DNA from 2 places in the Actinoplanes sp. CA-030573 genome. Region 2 is predicted to be linked to the other one. Evidence: riboswitches for the same ligand, from Rfam matches in the RefSeq annotation. Region 2 holds a riboswitch; the other holds the start of a gene.
The links. A riboswitch is a leader RNA that binds a small molecule or an ion and turns the genes downstream of it on or off. The one in region 2 is predicted to bind cobalamin.
Positions count from the first base shown of each region.

Region 1: it holds a riboswitch for cobalamin, as region 2 does, so the genes downstream of both, ACQP2F_RS20660 (ribonucleoside-diphosphate reductase subunit alpha) here and ACQP2F_RS32715 (MerR family transcriptional regulator) in region 2, are expected to answer to the same signal.

Region 1 is NZ_CP192038.1:4,433,930-4,438,449, forward strand. It holds gene ACQP2F_RS20655 (ribonucleotide-diphosphate reductase subunit beta) at 1-265, opposite strand, end outside; gene ACQP2F_RS20660 (ribonucleoside-diphosphate reductase subunit alpha) at 265-2,607, opposite strand; cobalamin riboswitch at 2,720-2,919, opposite strand; partial or broken gene ACQP2F_RS20665 (phosphotransferase enzyme family protein) at 3,047-3,181, opposite strand; gene ACQP2F_RS20670 (TIGR03085 family metal-binding protein) at 3,228-3,857, opposite strand; gene ACQP2F_RS20675 (acyltransferase family protein) at 4,488-4,520, shown strand, end outside.
Region 2 is NZ_CP192038.1:7,125,187-7,129,706, forward strand. It holds gene ACQP2F_RS32695 (CbtA family protein) at 1-517, opposite strand, end outside; gene ACQP2F_RS32700 (CbtB domain-containing protein) at 536-763, opposite strand; gene ACQP2F_RS32705 (hypothetical protein) at 917-1,225, opposite strand; gene ACQP2F_RS32710 ((2Fe-2S)-binding protein) at 1,289-2,065, opposite strand; gene ACQP2F_RS32715 (MerR family transcriptional regulator) at 2,071-2,931, opposite strand; cobalamin riboswitch at 2,973-3,187, opposite strand; gene ACQP2F_RS32720 (hypothetical protein) at 3,184-3,519, opposite strand; gene ACQP2F_RS32725 (LysE family translocator) at 3,559-4,083, opposite strand; gene ACQP2F_RS32730 (acyl-CoA thioesterase) at 4,080-4,520, opposite strand, start outside.

The DNA of each region.
Region 1 (4,520 bases), 2.7 Mb from region 2:
GCCGTCCTTCCGGGGAGTTCACGTGCTGATAGAGGTTCAGCACCAGATTGTTGGCGACGATCGTGTCGCCGGTCGCGAAGAACGCCACCAGCCGCGACACCAGGTGCCGCTCGGCCGCCGACAGCTTGGACAGGTCGGCGAGGTCGGAGTGCAGGTCGACCTCCTCCACCGTCCAGGTGTTCTTGATCGCGTCCTTGAAGTGGTCGAAGAAATGCGGGTACTTCATCGGCCGCAGGGTCAGGTCCATTCCGGGGTCGAGCAGCATTACTGGCAGGCCTCACACGATTCGGGGTTCTCCAGGGAGCAGGCGACGGCGTCCGAGGCGGGAATCACCGCGACGGTCGCCTGCTGAATGCGCGTCGCGGGCCGCGAGCGCAGGTAATACGTCGTCTTCAGCCCGGATTTCCAGGCATGCAGATACATCGACGAGAGCTTCCCAATGGTGGGCGCGCTCAAGAACAGGTTCAAGGACTGCGACTGATCGATGTACGGGGCCCGGGCCGCGGCCAGGTCGATCAATGCCCGCTGCGGCAGCTCCCAGGCCGTACGGAACAGCTCACGCACGTCGGCGGGCAGCTCGGCGATGCCCTGCACCGAGCCCTCGGCCCGCTTGATCTGCTCGCGGATCGGGGCGGTCCACAGCCCACGGGCCTTCAGCTCGCGTACCAGATAGGTGTTGATCTGCAGGAACTCGCCCGACATCGTCTCGCGCTTGAACAGGTTGGACACCTGCGGCTCGATGCACTCGTAGCAGCCGGCGATGGAGGCGATGGTGGCGGTCGGCGCGATCGCGACGAGCAGCGAGTTGCGCAGGCCGGTCGCGGCGATCCGGTCCTTCAGCGCGGCCCAGCGCTCGGTCTGCGCCGGCGTCGCGCCCCACAGCTGCGGGTGCAGCTCGCCCCGGGCGGCGCGCGTCTCGCCGAACGCCGGGTGCGGGCCGAACTCCGAAGCGAGGCCGGCCGAGGTCTCCAGCGCGGTCAGGAAGATCTCCTCCTGTACGCGGGTGGACAGCTCCCGCGCCGCGGCCGAGTCGAACGGCAGGCGCAGCGTGAAGAACGCGTCCTGCAGGCCCATCAGCCCCAACCCGACCGGACGCCAGCGCGGGTTGGAGGCGACGGCCTGGTCCGACGGGTAGTAGTTGATGTCGATGACCCGATCCAGGAAGACGACCGCCGTACGTACGGTGTCGCGCAGTTTCTCCCATGCCACCCCCTCGGCCGTGACGTGCGCGCCCAGATTGATCGAGCCGAGGTTGCAGACCGCCGTCTCGGTGTCGCTGTTGACCTCGAGAATCTCCGTGCAGAGGTTGGAGAGGTGGATGGTGTTGCCGGGCCCGCCGGTCTGGTTGGAGAGCCGGTTGGACGCGTCCTTGAAGGTCATCCACCCGTTGCCGGTCTGCGCGAGCGTCCGCATCATCCGCCCGTAGAGGTCGCGCGCCTTGACCGTCCGGACCGCCTTCTTCTCCGCCCGCTTGTAGGCCTCCTCGAACGCCTCACCGAACAGATCGGGCAGCTCCGGCGCGTCGGACGGGTCGACCAGCGACCAGTCCTCGTCGGCCTCGACCCGCCGCATGAACTCGTCCGGGATCCAGTTCGCCAAGTTCAAGTTGTGCGTACGCCGGGAGTCCTCCCCGGTGTTGTCGCGCAGCTCGAGAAACTCCTCGACGTCCGGGTGCCACGGCTCGAGATAGACGCACGCCGCGCCCTTGCGGCGGCCGCCCTGGTTGACCGCGGCGACCCCGGCGTCGAGCGTCTTCAGGAACGGGACGATGCCGTTGGACCGGCCGTTCGTGCCCCGGATCAGCGCGCCCCGCCCGCGGATCCGCGACCAGGAGATGCCGATGCCGCCGGAGAACTTGGACAGCTTCGCGACCTGGTGATAGCGCTCGTAGATCGAGTCGAGCTCGTCCCGCGGCGAGTCGACCAGGAAGCACGACGACATCTGGGTGTGCCGGGTGCCGGAGTTGAACAGGGTGGGCGAGCTGGGCAGATAGGCGAGGCTCGCCATCAGGCGGTAGAACCCGATCGCCTCGGCCGGCGTCCTCGACAGGCCGCACGCCACCCGGAGCAGCCAGTACTGCGGTGTCTCGACGACCAGGCGGGTGTGCGGGTGGCGCAGCAGGTAACGGTCGGCCACCGTACGGACGCCGAAGTATTCGAATCTCCTGTCGTTCTCCGGATCGACGGCGTCGTCCAGCTTGCGCGCGTTGCGGGCCACGAACTCCGCCGTCGCGTCCCCGATCAATCCCAGGCCGTGCGCGTAGCGGATGGATTGGCTGAAGCTCGCGACACCCTGAAGGCGAACTTCCTTGTCCACGTACGCCGTGAGCAGTCGCGCGGCGAGCCGGGAGTACTGCGGTTCCTCGCCGATCAGCTCCGCCGCGGTCTGGATCGACAGCTTGTCCAGCTCGGCGGTGGTGGCGCCGTCGTAGAGCCCGCTGATCGTCTTGGTCGCCACCCGCATCGGGTCGACCTCGTCGAGCCCCGCCGCCTGGCGCTCCACCGCCCGCACGATCTTGCCGACGTCGACCGTCTCCAGGTCGCCGTTCCGTTTCCGCACCTGCATGACGTGCCGGCGCTGCTCCGGCACCGTCGTGGTGGTCGTCATTCCCCGTCCCCTCGTCCGTTGACGGACGCGCGGGCGGACGCCACCGGCTGGCTCGGCCAGACCGGCTGGTGGCGTCGGCCGTCCCGCGCGGCCTTCGACCGCCGCACACCGGTCGGCGTGCGGCGCGCTGGCAGGTCTTCGGACTCGTGGGCGCTGTTGTTCCTACCGGCCGTCGCTTCCCAGGCCCGGGCCCAGTGCTCGTGACGGCTTTCGTTCCCACTCACCGCTGCGGGGCAGTCCCGGATTCACACCGGCTTCCCTCTTGCCTCGACGACCCGGATGGATCACCGAACCAGCTGCGGGAGACACCATATCTTGGGGTGAGGCAGAAAGTGCAACACCATTGGTTGTGTCGGCGTGTCGCGTCCGCCGCTTGGGGTGAGCCGGCCGAGCCCAGGTCGTAGAGCAGCGGACCGGCCATTGCCGTGCTCCAGTCGATCACGCCGCAGCTACCCGAGCCGCGATCCAGGCGGAACGCCTCCGGTGCCGGATCGGTGTGCAGCGGGCCCCACGACAGCGTCTCCGGTCCCAGGCGCCCGTAGGCCTCGACCGCCGCGGTGACGGCCGGGCGCAGCCACGGATCAGGGCGCGGCGGAGGCTCGCTTCGCCGATCACGCGGGTCACATGCCGAAGTGGGCGCCGCGCACGGCGGCTACCGCCTCGGCGGGACCGGTCAGCTCCACGTCGGCGGCCTGCTGCCGGCCGAAGAGGTGGAGCAGCAGCTCGCCCGGCGGGCCGGCCAGCGCCGCGACCGGCTCCCCGCGCCGCGCCCGGACGGACTGGCCCGATCCGGCGCGGTGCAGGACGAGACCCACCCGGACGCGGCGGGCGAGGAACCAGGCCGACTGCCGCACATTGCGCCACAGGGCGTCGTCGAGCGCGGCGTCGTGCGTACGGGAACCGAGGCCGTTGGCGCGGCGCACATCCTCGTGATGCACGTAGAACTCGTTGAGACTCGGCAGCCGGCGCACCCAGCCGAGCCGGAAGAACCCGGGCGGCGGACCCGACCGCAGCGTCGCGACCAGCCAGGCGAAGTCGCGGGCGGCGAGCGCGTCCTGCCGGCGGCCGGCGAAGCGCGCCCACGGGCCCGGGACGACCAGCCCGGGAGCGGCGAGCGGATCGCGGTCGCGCAGGATCAGATGCGCGGCGAGATCGCGCGTCGCCCACGGTGCGATGAGCGTCGGCGCCGCCGGGCCGAGCTCGGTCAGCAGGTCGCTGAGCGAGGCCCGTTCGACCGCGTCGAAGAACACTCCTGGACCTTATCCGCCGCAGCTCCCGCCGTCGTATCGCCAACGCCTTGGCGATCACGTTGATCGGCACGCCTTCTGCCCGATGAAGCCGGGTCGCCCACCGGTCCACCGGTTAGTGTCTTCCGCATCGGTGCTCTCGTCGGCTCTCAACCGGCCTTGCGGGCGACGACCGCGTACATGCCGAGCGTTGATGTGCCAGACCGCCGATCCGCACGGTGACGGCAGCCGAAGTTACGAGCTCCGGTGTACGGCCCGGTTGATATCGACTGCTCGAAATCGGCAACTGGAGCGGCAGCCGGCGGAAGACCGCGCGCCCGGACAGGATTCGCCTCTTCCTCGGAGAGCGATCAGGTGGCCTTCCTTGCCAGTCTCTCGACAGAGCGACTCATGCACCGGCGTCCGAGACCGGCCGCCGACTGCGTGGCAGATATGCCTGGACGGTTGAGTCGTTTCGCCGACACGAGGCCTCAGGTCGGCCGACCAGCTCAGCGACGATGGGGCACGCGGTCCGGCCGAAATACCGATGTACCGGTCCGATCGGGCGTTCCAGGATGGCGGAGCCAGCGACCCTCCTGGGCCTGCGGCGCGAAGCGAAGAACCGGCGGCTCGGAGAAGAGGAACAGCGAATTGATGAGCACCGCGGTTACCGACGATCGCCGTGTG
Region 2 (4,520 bases):
ACCGAGGCGCCAAACGGCGGGCCAGCACGATCGCCAGGCCGAGCAGGACCAGCGACACCAGCACGGTGGCCAGGTAGAGTCGGCCGCGCTGCACGATCGTGAAGTCGTGGCCGATCGCCGGCGGGTTGGCCGGGTACCTGACGAACGGCAGAAGGTAGACGCCGGCGAAGCCGAACGCGGCGATGCCCCAGATCAGGTTGCGCGGGCGTACGCCGAACCGGCCGTGCAGCACCACGTAGGCGACCGCCACGAGGGCGCCCATCGCGGCGGCGAAGCCGATGATGCCGGTGGCGATACCGATCGTCGACTGGATCGAGCGGGAGAAGATCTCCGGGCCCTCAGCCGACGTCGGTCGGCCGGCCGCCTGGTTGAGCGCGTCGAGGATCGAGCCGCGGCCCTCTTCGTAGTCGATGGCCTTGTCGACGAGAGGCTCGGCGAAAATGTAGGCGAAAACCCAGGCGAGGAGGCCGGCGAAGGCACCGGAGACCGCCCCACGCCAGATAGCGCGGAGTTCCATGAGTGTCTCAGTCCCGGATCAGTGGCAGGGGAAGCCGAGGAAGTGCCGCGAGTCGTGAACCCACTCGTGGACGACCATCGACTTGCCGAACACCGAGACCATGCCCTCATCGACGCCGATGAAATAGTACGCGAGCAGCGCGAGCAGCACGGTGATGCCGAGAACGAGAACGACCCGCGTAGTCGACAACGCCTCGGGCGAGACGGTCGCGGTCGGTTTGGCAGCGGGTACGGGAACAGTCGTCATGAAGCCTCCTCAGGGATGATGCGTCCCTCATCGATACCGGCGTAGCGACGACGAAGTATCTGACTACAGCCCCGACCTCACATCGTGGCCTCACAGTGGCGCAACCGCCCCGGACTCGCACCGGGTTCCTTACATCGTCACATCGAGCCGAGCCTAGGTCCGCTCGCGAGCAGGGTCAACATCACGGTGTTTCGGCCGCTGCGCGACAAGCCCCGCGATCTGACACGCCGGACACTCGGAACGGTCCGGATCGGCACAGACGAGATGATTGGTCACGAGCCATTCGATACGGTCGAGAAGCGCCGCAAGATCATGGATCTCCCGGGACAGCCGATGCATCCGCGCGTCGCGAGCACCAAGCCGGCGGCGCCCGGCGAGCAGGCTTTCGTACAGCTCAACCGGGATGACGACGCCATCCTGACCGTCGATCTCGACGTGCGGCGGCGGAGGATGCTTGGTCATCCTGAGCGTCGCTCCCTCCGGCGTGACGATCCTTACAGCGCTCGCCGTCCGAACAGTAGCGCGTCACCGCTGGAGAAATCGCTCCCAGTAATCACGGCGCTCCGCCTCGGGCGTCAAGACGCAGTCGCCGCAAGTGCCCCCGCCGGGGATCCGGTAGTACAGGCAGCAGTTGCGGCGGACCAGAAACCAGCGGTCCCGGTCGGGATCCGGATGGTGCAACGTCGCCATCCCGGCCAGTGGCGGCACGGTCAGCATCTCGGCGACGGTCGTGGCGGCGCGTTCGGCGGCGGCCGGGTCGCCAGCGTTGTCGGCGATCATGCCGGCCGCGCCGCCGAGCGCCGATGCCACGTTGCCCCACAGCACCTGCGGCGACAGTGTGAACCGGTGCCGGAAGACCTCCAGCACCGGCCCGACCAGACCGACGACCGCCGTACGGGTCAGCACTCCTCCCGCGTCGCCGCCGGCGCGGTGGAGAGAGTCGTAGGCGATCGGGACCGGGCCACCTTCGACCGGACGCCACCACAACCGGCCCGGATCAGCCAGGGGCACCACGCCCGTGAGCGCGGCCGCCCCGAGCAGCGGCGACAGCAGCCGGGCGGCCAGGCCGAGGAAGATGGTCGAGGCGACCACCCGCTCGCCGATCTGATCGGGGCCGAGCCCGGACATCCGCATGATCACTTGCTGGCCAGCGGTGACTCGCTCGGCGATGACCTCCGGTTCCAGCAGATCGGCCAGGGGCCGCCAGCCGGCGGCCGTGCGACGGGGCTGCCAGGCGAAGTACGGTCCGAGCCCGGCGGCGGCCTCCAGGGCCGGACCGGCACCGTACTGTTCGGCAGGCACGCCGCTCACTCTATGACCAGCCCGGTTACGGCGGCGACGGCGTCGGCCAGGGTCACGGTGGTGACCTGATCATCCCAGCCTTGCCCGGCGGTGATGACGGTCGGCCGCCACGGGAGGCTGTCGGCGACCGTAGCCAGCAGTCCGGGCATCGCCGGGTGCCGGGCGTGGCTCCACAGGACGACGGCTGCGGGGTGGCTGCGGGTGATCGCGTCGGCCAGCGTCTGCCGGGAAAGGCCGGCACCGAGGTGGATCGACGCGATCTGCTGCTCGGCTAGGGCGGCGGCAAGCGCGTCTAGGGCCGCGACGTCGCGGCCGGCGTCCACGGCGATCAGCAGTGTGCGTACCGGCGAACCGGCCGGCGGCCGTGCAACTGCCGCGAACACCTCGCTCAGGGCCCGGCTGAGCACGCGCCGGGCCACCGCTTTTCGTGTCTCGGCGTAGCGGCCCTGGCTGATCAACACGTACGCCGGCCCGGCCAGGGTGTGGTAGGTGTGCACGACTCCGTGGGCGGTGACCGCGGCCCGCAGTGTCTCGTGCAGGCTCAGCACGTCGAGGCGGCGGGCGGCCCGGGCCAGCCCGCGCGCCGCTGACTGTGTGCTCTGGTCGGTCACCGGATGCTCGGCCGGCCACGGGGTGACCTCGCGGCGCGCCATCCGGGCGGCTTCGGCGGCCGGCATGCCGCGAGCGGTGAGCCGGGCCATCACGGTCAGCGCGGCCACGTCGGGCGGCGTGTAGCGCCGGTGCCGGCCGGCCTGATGCCCGGTCGGGCCGAGCCCGTAGCGCTGATGCCAGGTACGCAGCGTCGTCGGGGCCACGCCGAGTCGCCGCGCGAGTAATCCGGGGCTGAGCCCCCTGGTGTCATCCACCGCCGACCCGCCCTCGAGGTCACCGACAACGACCACACCCGCATCGGGTGTGGGCAGTGGCAGGTCTTCGGACTCGTGGGCGTCCGGCACGCTTCCTACTGGCCGTCGCTTCCCGGACCCAGCTCGGGTCCAGTGCTCTGTGACGGCGGTCGTTCCCACTCACCGCTGCGGGGCAGTCCCGGAATCACACCGGGTTCCCTCTTACGACGCTCACCCCCGGCCAGGGGCGGGCGAACCGACTGCCCCCACAGCTTACTGCCGGCCAGGCGCTGTAATCACCGACAGCTCCAGCGGCGCCGGGATCTCGGCCTGCCCCGGGCCGCCGGCGTGTACCCAACCGAGCAGGTCGGTGAGGATCGCGTCGTCGAGGACCAGTCCGAACCAGACCGGCCGGGCGCCCGAGCGGCGGGCTGTCGCGGTCGGGTGGACCACCATGACGTTGGCCTGCTCGCACACGTCCAAGCACACACTGGTCCGCACCCGGTGGCCGTCGCCGATCTCGGCGCGCAGCCGGTCGAGCTGAGCGTCGTGATCGGTCGACGGATGCTTGAGCGCGTTACCGCAACAGCAGTCTCGGCACACCGTCACCGTGCATCCGTCGATGATCGTTTCGCTCACCGGCCAACTTTAGCCAGAGCGATCAGCCGCGGGTGGCGTTGGAGTAGGGGCACACCTGGTGGCGCCGGTCCGCTCCTCGGGAGAACTCATCGGATCACCCCCACGCCAGCCGGACGCCGAGCGCGACGCAAACGGCCGCGCACCCCCCCAGTTGAGCCACCGTGCCGTACGGCCGCGGGCCAGCCGCGCGCCGAGCCGCCCCGCCGTGGCGGCCAGGGTGATGTCCACGGCGAGCTGTACGGTGATGAACAGGACGCCAAGGGTGATCAGCTGGCCGGTCACCTGCCCGGCGGCGGGCCGTACGAACTGCGGCAAGAACGCCACGCTGAACAGGATCATCTTCGGGTTGAGCAGATTCGTCACCAATCCCCGCACGAAAGCGTTACCGGTCGCGACACCGAGCGCGGCGACCATGCCGGCCCGGGCGCCGTAGCGGCCGGCGTTGGTGATCACGAACATCATGTCCGGACCGGGAGTGATCATCAGCAGGACGATCGCGGTCAGGTAGCCCAGCAGCACCGACGTCGAGATCACGGCCGTCCCTCCAGCGCGCCCCGCAGGGCGAGACGGTGCCGGCGGCGGATCTCCGCCTGATGGAAGGCCTGCCGGTCCTCGTCGGTCTCCGGCAACAGCGCCGGCACAGTACGCGGTTTGCCGTCGTCGTCGACCGCGACCATCACCAGATGGGAGGTAGCCACGACCGTTGGCGGCACCGCCCGGTCCCACCGGTCGGCGGTGACCTTGACTGCGACCTCCATCGAGCTGCGCCCGGCCCAGGTGATCCGGGCCTGCACGTGCACGACGTCACCGACCCGAACGGCCTGCAGGAACAACGTCTCGTCCATCGCCGCGGTGACCGCGGGACCATCGGAGTGGCGGGCCGCGACGACCCCGGCGACCGAGTCGATGAGGTTGAGGATCCGGCCGCCGTGCACCGTGCCCATCAGGTTGGTGTGGTGCTGGTCCATGAT